DNA from 2 places in the Kinneretia aquatilis genome. Region 1 is predicted to be linked to the other one. Evidence: riboswitches for the same ligand, from Rfam matches in the RefSeq annotation. Region 1 holds a riboswitch; the other holds the start of a gene.
What was found. A riboswitch is a leader RNA that binds a small molecule or an ion and turns the genes downstream of it on or off. The one in region 1 is predicted to bind glycine.
Positions count from the first base shown of each region.

Region 2: another riboswitch for glycine. It lies ahead of C1O66_RS00115 (D-amino acid dehydrogenase); the one in region 1 lies ahead of gcvT (glycine cleavage system aminomethyltransferase GcvT).

Region 1 covers NZ_POSP01000004.1:838,012-842,421, forward strand. Annotated here, with positions in the region: gene gcvH (glycine cleavage system protein GcvH) at 8-385, opposite strand; gene gcvT (glycine cleavage system aminomethyltransferase GcvT) at 494-1,624, opposite strand; glycine riboswitch at 1,690-1,798, opposite strand; glycine riboswitch at 1,815-1,918, opposite strand; gene C1O66_RS23250 (hypothetical protein) at 2,079-4,178, shown strand; gene C1O66_RS23255 (RES family NAD+ phosphorylase) at 4,193-4,410, opposite strand, start outside.
Region 2 covers NZ_POSP01000001.1:22,829-27,238, forward strand. Annotated here, with positions in the region: gene C1O66_RS00115 (D-amino acid dehydrogenase) at 112-1,419, opposite strand; glycine riboswitch at 1,592-1,710, opposite strand; glycine riboswitch at 1,712-1,805, opposite strand; gene C1O66_RS00120 (diguanylate cyclase) at 1,865-3,643, opposite strand; gene C1O66_RS00125 (CreA family protein) at 3,687-4,151, opposite strand; gene C1O66_RS00130 (bleomycin resistance protein) at 4,252-4,410, opposite strand, start outside.

The DNA.
Region 1 (4,410 bases):
GGTTTGATCAGCTGTTCTTGACCAGCTCGTCGTAGGCGGTGCTGTCCATCAGGCCGTCCAGCTCGGCCGGATTGCTCAACTTGACCTTGAAGAACCAGCCGGTCTTCAGCGGGTCGCTGTTGGCGAGCGACGGGTCGTCGCGCAGGGTTTCGTTGACTTCGGTGATCTCGCCGGCGACCGGCATGTAGACGTCGGCGGCGGCCTTGACCGACTCCACCACGCCCGCCACTTCCTTGGCTTCGAAGCTGCTGCCCACGGCAGGCAGGTCCACGAACACCACATCGCCCAGGGCGTCTTGTGCGTGCACGGTGATGCCCACGGTGACGATGCCGTCGGCTTCGATCTGGACCCACTCGTGGTCAGGCGTGTACTTGATGTTGCTCATGCGGTGCTCCGTTGCTTTCGGAAGGTGGAAAGGAGAAAGAAAATGAAATGTAGGGTGCCCGATCGGGGCCGGGCAAGCGCGACGAGAGCCGAGCCGGCTCTCATCCGTTCAGCCGCGGTAGTAGCCGTTGGGCGTGAACGGGGTGCTGGACACCGTCATCGGTGTGCGCTTGTCGCGGACGATGGCGAAGACTTCGGTGCCCAGGGCCGCAAATTCCTTGGCCAGGTAAGCCAGGGCCACCGGCTTGCCTACCGTGGGGCCCAGGGTACCGCTGGTGACCACGCCGATTTCCACGCCCTCGGCGTTGACCAGCTTGGCGCCTTCGCGCACCGGCATGCGTTCGCTGCTGACCAGGCCGACGCGCTTGCGAGCGGCGCCCTTGGACAGCTGCTCGTCCACCACGGCGGCACCGGGGTAGCCACCGGCACGGGCGCCACCGGCGCGGCGCACCTTCTGAATGGCCCAGGTCAGCGAGGCTTCCACCGGGGTGGTGCCGGTGTCGATGTCATGGCCGTAGAGGCACAGGCCCGCTTCCAGGCGCAGCGAATCGCGCGCACCCAGGCCGATGGGCTTGACTTCCGGCTGGGCCAGCAGCTTGCGGGCCAGCTCGACTGCCTGGTCCTGGTGGACCGAGATTTCGAAGCCGTCTTCGCCGGTATAGCCCGAGCGGGTCAGGAAGGTCTCAATGCCGTCCAGATTGAAGAAGCCGCCGGTCATGAAGGTCAGCTTGGCGACTTCAGGGTTCAGGCGCGACAGGGCGGTCACGGCCTGCGGGCCTTGCAGGGCCAACAGGGCTTGCTCGGGCAGGGGCAAGACCTGGCACTTGTCGCCGATCTTGGCCTGCATGTGGGCGATGTCCTGCACCTTGCAGCCGGCGTTCACCACCACAAAGAGGTCGTCCGGGCGGCGGGCGATCATCAGGTCGTCCAGGATGCCACCTTGTTCATTGGTGAACAGGGCATAGCGCTGCTTGAACAGGCCCAGGTCGATCACATCGACCGGCACGATGGTTTCCAGCGCAGCGGCAGCGCCATCGCCGATCAGGCGGACCTGGCCCATATGGGACACGTCGAACAGGCCGGCGGCCGCGCGGGTGTGCTTGTGCTCGGCCATCACGCCGGTCGGGTACTGCACGGGCATGTCGTAGCCGCCGAAGGGCACCATCTTGGCGCCGAGTTCGATGTGCAGGGCGTGCAGGGGGGTCTTGAGCAGGGGAGCGGAGGAGTCAGCAGCGGACATGGGAGCAGCTTTCGAGGGCAATCATCTGGCCCACGCCCCTGAGACCGACTCAAGGAGTGGGGGGGAATGCCCTCGCTGTCCGCTTTACCTGAGAGATTGGCCGCCGGCGTATTGCCAACAGCTTGCCCCTTCGGTGGACGGGCTCGAAACCCGTCTCTCTCCAGTGAGGACGCCCGACGTTTTGTGAACGGGCGTTTTATCAGTCCTTTTGCCTGAGCGTTCGCAGCGTGGGATCACCAGTGCCACTGCGCCTTCGGCGGCTTCCGCGAGGAAGCTCTCTCCTGACGGCGGCGATTGTAGCCCTGGTTTTTGCGCAAAAAGTGGCTCCGTGGCGAGGCCTTTTCGCAAATCCACAAATGCGCCGGCTTCCTCGCGTTCATCACGCCATGGCGGGCGCCGCTTCTGCCTATGCTGGCCGCAGCATGAATCACGCCTTGCAGGCAACACCGCGCCCATGAGCCACACCGCGCCCGAAATTCACCTCTGCATCCAGCAGCCCGGGGCCTATGTGCACTCCCTGGGCTTGCTCGATCAGGCGCGCTACTTCCGCTACCAGTTCCGCCGCCTCGGGGCCGAGGTCAGCATGGCGAAGAACCGGCTGCGCCATGGGGCGATCAATTTCATCTTTGGCGCCCATCTCGGTTTTGAGCCGGCCTTGCTCGATCGCCATGTCTGCGTGTTTGTGAACCTGGAGCAGCTGGGCGAGGGCGGGGCCCAGGTCTCGCCCGAGTATTTGCAGCTGCTGGCGAACTGGCCGGTGGTGGATTACGACGCCGCCAACTGCAGCGCCTACCGCGCCCGGCCGGATCAGGTGCCGGTGTTCCCCCTGCTGCATGCACCGTACCTGAGGCCGGCGGAATCCATCCCGCTGGAGCAGCGGCCCATCGATCTGCTGTTCATCGGCAGCATGAACGATCGCCGCCGCGCCTGGCTGGATCGCATCGAGGCCCTGGGCTTGAGCGTGGCCTTGTTCGACGGCCCGCTTTACGGCCCCGAGCGTGATGAGTTCATCCGCCAGGCCAAGGCCGTGCTCAATGTGCATTTCTACGAGAGCAGCCGCTTCGAGCAGACCCGGGCGGCGATCTGCCTGTCCCTGGGCACGCCCGTCATCTCCGAGCGCGCGCCGGGCACCGAGGTGCATCCGGCCTTCGAGGACTCGGTCCTGTGGCTGGAGGGCGGGCAGCTGGAGCAGTTCTTCAGCGAGGACTTCGGCACCCCGGCGTTTTTTGATTTCGCCCGCCTGGCGCTGGAGCGCTTTGAGCAGGCCGACCCGGCTGTGGCCTATGCCGAGATGCTCGCCGTTGCGGCCAACCATGCCGTTGAACGCCTGCCGGCCTTGCCGCAAGCGCCCTGGCGGCCGCAGCGCCTGCATGTGGGCGCCGGCGCCGATTACAAAGCCGGCTGGCTCAATATCAGCCGAGATGCCGAGCAAGAGCCCGATCTTCGGCTGGACCTGAGCCGCCCACTGGATCTGCCGCTGCGCGACCAGTCGGACGCGCATGGCCCGATCGAGCTGCAGGCCGAGAGCCTGGAGTTGCTCGACGTCAGCGGCCTGCAGCATGAGGCTTCGGCATTGAAGACCTTGCTGAATCAGGCTTTGCGTCTGCTGCAAACCGGCGGCGAGCTGCAACTGGATTTGGCCGGCGCCTTGCCACCCGAGCCTGCAGCTGCTGCGGGCTGGCTGGCCGCGCCCGATCTCTTCAGCAGCTTCTGGCAGGCTTGCGGCGAGGATTTCTGGGCGCTGGGCTGGTTCGGGCAGCGCTTCGAGCTGCTGGCCCATGCCTACTTCGATGCCCAGGCGCGGCCCTGCGAGGCCGAGGCGGCCCTGGGCACGCGGGTGGTGCTGCGCAAGATCGAGAGCTCGCTGCGCGAGCGCACCACGGCGCGGGCGCGCCAGAGCCGCTTGCGCCTGCCCGACGATGCCGTGGACGCGGCCCACCGCCTGTTGCCCGCCTGCCCGGCGGCGCAGGCCGGCGCGACGAAGAAATTCAAGTGGTCCATCCTCGTGCCCAGCCTGCCGGCGCGGCGCGAGCTGCGCAAGCGCATGCTGGCCATCCTGGAACCCCAGGTGGCCCGCTATCCCGATGTGGAACTGCTGGTGCTCGAAGACAACCGCAGCCGCGAGTACGGCCCCAAGCTGCAGGCCATGATCGACATCGCCCAGGGCGAGTACCTGAACTTCGTGGACGATGACGACGAGATCTCCGAGCACTACGTCGACACCATCTACCCCTTGCTGAACGGAGTTGATTGCGTGGGCTTTTCGGCGCGCATCAGCGTCGAGGGTGGGCCCTTCAAATCGGTGTTCTACAGCATGAAGAACAAGGTCTGGGTCGATGCGCCCGAGGGCTATTACCGCAACCCGCAACACTTGACCCCCATCCGCAGCGAGCTGGTGCGTCAGATCCCCTGGGTCGGCCACTACGGGGCGGATCGCACCTGGTCGCACAAGATGTCGGCCTCCGGCCTGCTTCAGACTGAAAACGTGACCGACGCGGTGCTCTACACCTACTACGCCACGCAGAAAGAAAACCGCGAAGGCGTCTGGCGCTGAGCGCTGCTGAGCAATCAGATCACGTGGTGGCCTGACTTCAGGTACCAGTCGGCCATGCGCTGACCGTTCCAGCGCAGCGTCACATGCTCGGCCTGCCGGGCCGGAGGCAAGGCGGCGCGCGGGGTGAACAGGGCCACGCACTGGCCGCCGGGCTGGCGCACGCTGTCGTAGATCAGGCCCGCGCTGCCTTGCTCGCGCAGGCTCTGGGCGAAGGGCCGCGAGGCGGCGTAGG
Region 2 (4,410 bases), on a different contig from region 1:
GCGCGGTGCCGGGCTTTGACGCAGGGGAGGGGTCCGCTCGGCTCTGGCCTCAGGGTAGAGGAAGCCCGGCCGGCTTACAAGGCCCGCGCCGGCGGGCTTGGGCCGGTTCGCTCAAGTGGCCGCTTGCGCCCGGCCGGCCCAGGCGCCGAGCTCAGGCCCGCAGAAGGCGTAATCCAGCTCGGGCCGGCGGCCGCAGATCAGGTCCGCCAGGGCCGCGGCCGAGCCGCAGCTGTGCGTCCAGCCTAGGGTGCCGTGCCCGGTGTTGAGGAAGAGGCGGCCAACGCGGCTGGCGCCGATGTAAGGCAGGTTGGAGGGCGTGGCCGGGCGCAGGCCGGTCCAGTACTGGGCGCCGCTGGGCTGGCCCTCGGGCGCCACCATCTGCGGGAACAGCTCGCGCGTGCGCCGCAGCAAGGCCTCGCAGCGGCGCAGATTGAGCGTGCTGTCATAGCCATTGAGCTCGGCCGTGCCGGCCACGCGCAGGCGATCACCCAGGCGCGAGAACACCAGCTTGTACTCGTCGTCGGTCAGCGAGACCTGGTAGCTGTGCGCGGGCGAGATCACCGGCAGCGTCATCGAGTAGCCCTTGGCCGGGTAGATGTTGAGCGACACGCCCAGCTCGCGCGCCAGGCCGCGGCTGAAGGAGCCCAGGCAAAGCACAAAGCGGTCGGCGGTCAGGCGCTCGATTTCACCGTTCGCATCGGCCACGATCACCCGCGCCAGATCCTGGCCCTCGCGCTCGCAGCCCAGCACACGCGTCTGATAGCGGAACTTCACCCCGGCCTGCTCGGCCAGGGCGGCCAGTGCCTGGGTGAAGCGATGGGCGTCGCCCGACTCGTCGCTGGGCGTCATGCTGCCGCCGACGATCTGCGCGCGGCATTGCGCCAGCGCCGGCTCGATGGCCACGCATTCCTCGGGCGTTTTCATGTCCAGCTCGCAGCCTTGCTCGCGCATGATGCGGGCCGGCTCCTGCGCAGCGGCGTACTCCTGCTCGCTGGTGTAGAAGTGCAGGATGCCTTGCTGGCGCTGGTCGTAGGCGATGCCGGTGGCGGCGCGCAGGCGCTGCAGCTGCTCGCGGCTGTAGAGGCCCAGATTGACGATGTTGCGGATGTTGTGGGCGGTGCGGCCCGGCGTGCATTCGCGCAGGAACTGCAGGCCCCAGCGCCACTGGGCCGGGTCGGCGCGCAGGCGGAAGAGCAGGGGCGCATCCTCCTTCATCAGCCATTTCAAGACCTTGAGCGGCGCGCCCGGGTTGGCCCAGGGCTCGGCATGCGAGACGGAAATCTGGCCGCCGTTGGCATAGCTGGTTTCCAGGCCGGCCGCGGGCTGGCGGTCGATCACGGTGACTTCAAAACCCGCTTGGCGCAGATACCAGGCGGTGGTGACGCCGGTGACCCCGGCGCCCAGGACGATTGCGTGCATGTGTGCACTCCTGAAACAAGACAAACAGACCGTTGAGTGAGACGCGCAGGCGTACGCCCAGGCCCAGCGCGGGCTGTGTTTCGTTCCAGGCAGGTGAGGCACCCCAGGGTGGGGCGCGAGCCGGGCAGAGCACAGATCGGGCAATGGCAGCAAGAGCGTGCGCTTGACGCGCGCCGCTCCCGCTGTCCCTGTTACCTGAGAGATTCAGCCGCGCCCCGGGGGCATGGCCTTGCTCCTTCGGTGGCGGCTTGCGCATCGTCTGCGCGGGCCGCTCTCTCCAGCATTCGGCTTGTTGACGGATCCAGTACGGGGCCTGAGCGAGTATGGGAGCTTGCGCCTTCGGCGGCAGGGTCCAAAGCGGGCCTGCACTCTCCTGAATCCGGTGTGCAGTGTAGACGGGCTTGCCTGTATGCGAAGTCAGGGCAAATGCGGGGCAGCCCTGGGATCAGCGAGAGTCGGCCAGGAGTCCGGTCGGACGGACACAGTTTCGGCCCTCGCCCTTGGCTTGGTAGAGGCGCTCATCGGCCAGGGCGCACAAGGCTTCGGGCGTGTGGGCTTCGGCGTTGCCGGCCAGGCCCATGCTGACGGTGATGCCATGCAGATCGGGGTGCAGGCTGCGCCAGTCAAAGCGCTCGATCTGCTGGCGCAGCTTGTCGCAGAGCTGGCTGGCCAGGGGCAGGGGGGCCTCCACCAGGATCAGGGTGAACTCCTCGCCGCCATAACGCGCCACCACATCGGCGCGCCGGCAGTGGTCACGCAGCAGGCGAGCAAGCTGGCGCAGCACGGCATCGCCCACCGCATGGCCGAAGCGGTCGTTGACGGCCTTGAAGTGATCGAGGTCCAGCATGGCCAGGCTGAGCGGGTGGCGAAAGCGCGCCGCGCGCTCGCACTCCTGTTCAAGCAGCAGGTCCAGCCAGCGGCGATTGGCCAGGCCGGTCAGGGCGTCCTCATGGCTGAGCTGGCGCAGCAAGTCGGCTTGCGCCGAGAGTTGCGTCAGCAAGGCCTGCTTTTCCTGATCCGCCTGTCGGGCTGCCTGCAATTCCTGGCTCAGGGCCTGGGCCTGCTGGCGCACGAACAGGCCGCGCAGGCGCTGCTGCGAGTGCTCGCCCAGCAGGCGTTGTTCGCAGGCATGGTGGGCCTTGTAGTGCTGCAGGGCCAGGGCGTGATCGGCTCGCCGCTCGGCCAGCTCGGACAGGGCCCGATGAGCCTGGCTTGCCAGGGCGGTGAGCCGGCCTTTCGTGGCATGAGCCAGTGCGCGTTCCAGGGCGCCCTGGGCTTGCGGCAGATCGTTTCGGGCTTGCCACACGTCGGCCAGGCCCATCTCGATGCTGCACAGCGAAGGGCTGTCGCCCACGCTCAGGGCCAGCGGCCGGGCTTCTTCGAAGGCGGCCAGGGCCGCGTCCACTGCCCCTCGCGCCAGGCAGGACTGGCCCAGGCCCAGCAGTGCCTGGCCGAGATCGTTGACATTGCCGGTGCGCCGCGACAGGGTCAGCGCTTCGTCCAGAAGAAGGCAAGCCTCGGCATGCTGGCCGAGTTTGCTCAGCAGTGTGCCCAGGTCCAGCGCGCTGGTGGCCTGGCGCGCCAGGTCCTGGGTCTGGCGTGCGCAGTGCAGGCTGCGCTGAAGATGCTCCGCGGCCAAGTCCATCTCACCAATGCCTTGCAGCACCTGGCCCATCTGACCCAGGGCATAGGCCTGATCGACGATGGAGCCGTTGTGCTCGGCCAGTGCGAGGCTGAGCTGAAGCAACTCGAGGGCCTCCGGGAATTGGCCCTGCGTGAGGCGGGTCACCGCCATATTGTTCAGGGCGCGAGATTCGGCATGACTGGCCTGGTGGAGGCGGGCGAGTTCCAGGGCTCGCTGGTCCAAATGCAGGGCCTGTTCATAGTCGCCTTGGCGGGCCTGTATCAGGGCCTGCAAGTTCAAGGCATCCAGATGGCCATCGATCTCGCCCAGCGCCTCCAGCAGGCTGTGGGCCCGATCCAGTCGGGCTTGCAGTGGCGCCACCGGCTGGCCCAGGATGAACTCGCACAGGCTCCAGCGCAGCAAGGCATAGGCCAGGCCGCGCGGGTGGTCGATGGCCAGGGCCTGCTCATGGGCCTGCTGCGCCAGACGCAAGGCCCGCGGCGTGTCCGACATGCGCAGCGCGTAGGCTTCGGCATTCAGCGCGTCCACCTGCTCCGGCGTGAGCCGGGGGCGGCAGGGAGGCTGTGCTCGGGCTTTCATCGGCCGGCGTTCAAGGTCTCGGGCTTGCCGCCTGGCACTGCGCTCACTTGAGCGGAATCGGCGTGGCGCGATCCACCGGCACGGCGGTCACGCTGTTCTGCGGCGAGCCGTCGACCAGGCGGTCCGAATAGGTCAGGTAGACCAGGGTGTTGCGCCGGCTGTCGACCATGCGCACGATGCGCAGTTTCTTGAACACCAGGGACATGCGCTCGTTGAACACCTCTTCCTGCCGTGCCAGGGGCTTGGCGAAACCGATCGGCCCGGTCTGACGGCAGGCGATGGAGGCCTCGGCTTTGTCTTCGGCCAAGCCCAGGCCGCCCTTGATGCCGCCGGTCTTGGCGCGCGAGACGTAGCAGGTCACGCCCGTGACCTTGGGGTCTTCGTAGGCCTCCACCACCACCTTGTGATCGGGGCCGATCAGCTTGAACGCAGTGTCGACCTCGCCCACGGCCTCGCCGCTCGCCCGGGCCGGCAGGCCCAAGAAAAGAGCTGCGATTCCCAGCCCCATCAGGCCGGCACGGCGCCAGAACGAGGAGATCTTCGAGGCGAGCGGGGTGTGCGTCTTGGGCATGGTGGCGGCGTGTGCGGTGGCGTCGAGTGGTGGGGCGTCAGTGCTCGCCAGGGCTCGGGCGTTCGCGTGAGCCCAGGACTTGGCAAAAGCGCAGCAGATAGCCATCCAGGTCTTGTACCAGAAACTCCAGTTGCCCTTCTTCTTCCCGCTCGGACACCGGGTACCAGCTTTCTTCCAGCGCGCGGAAGAGGGGGCA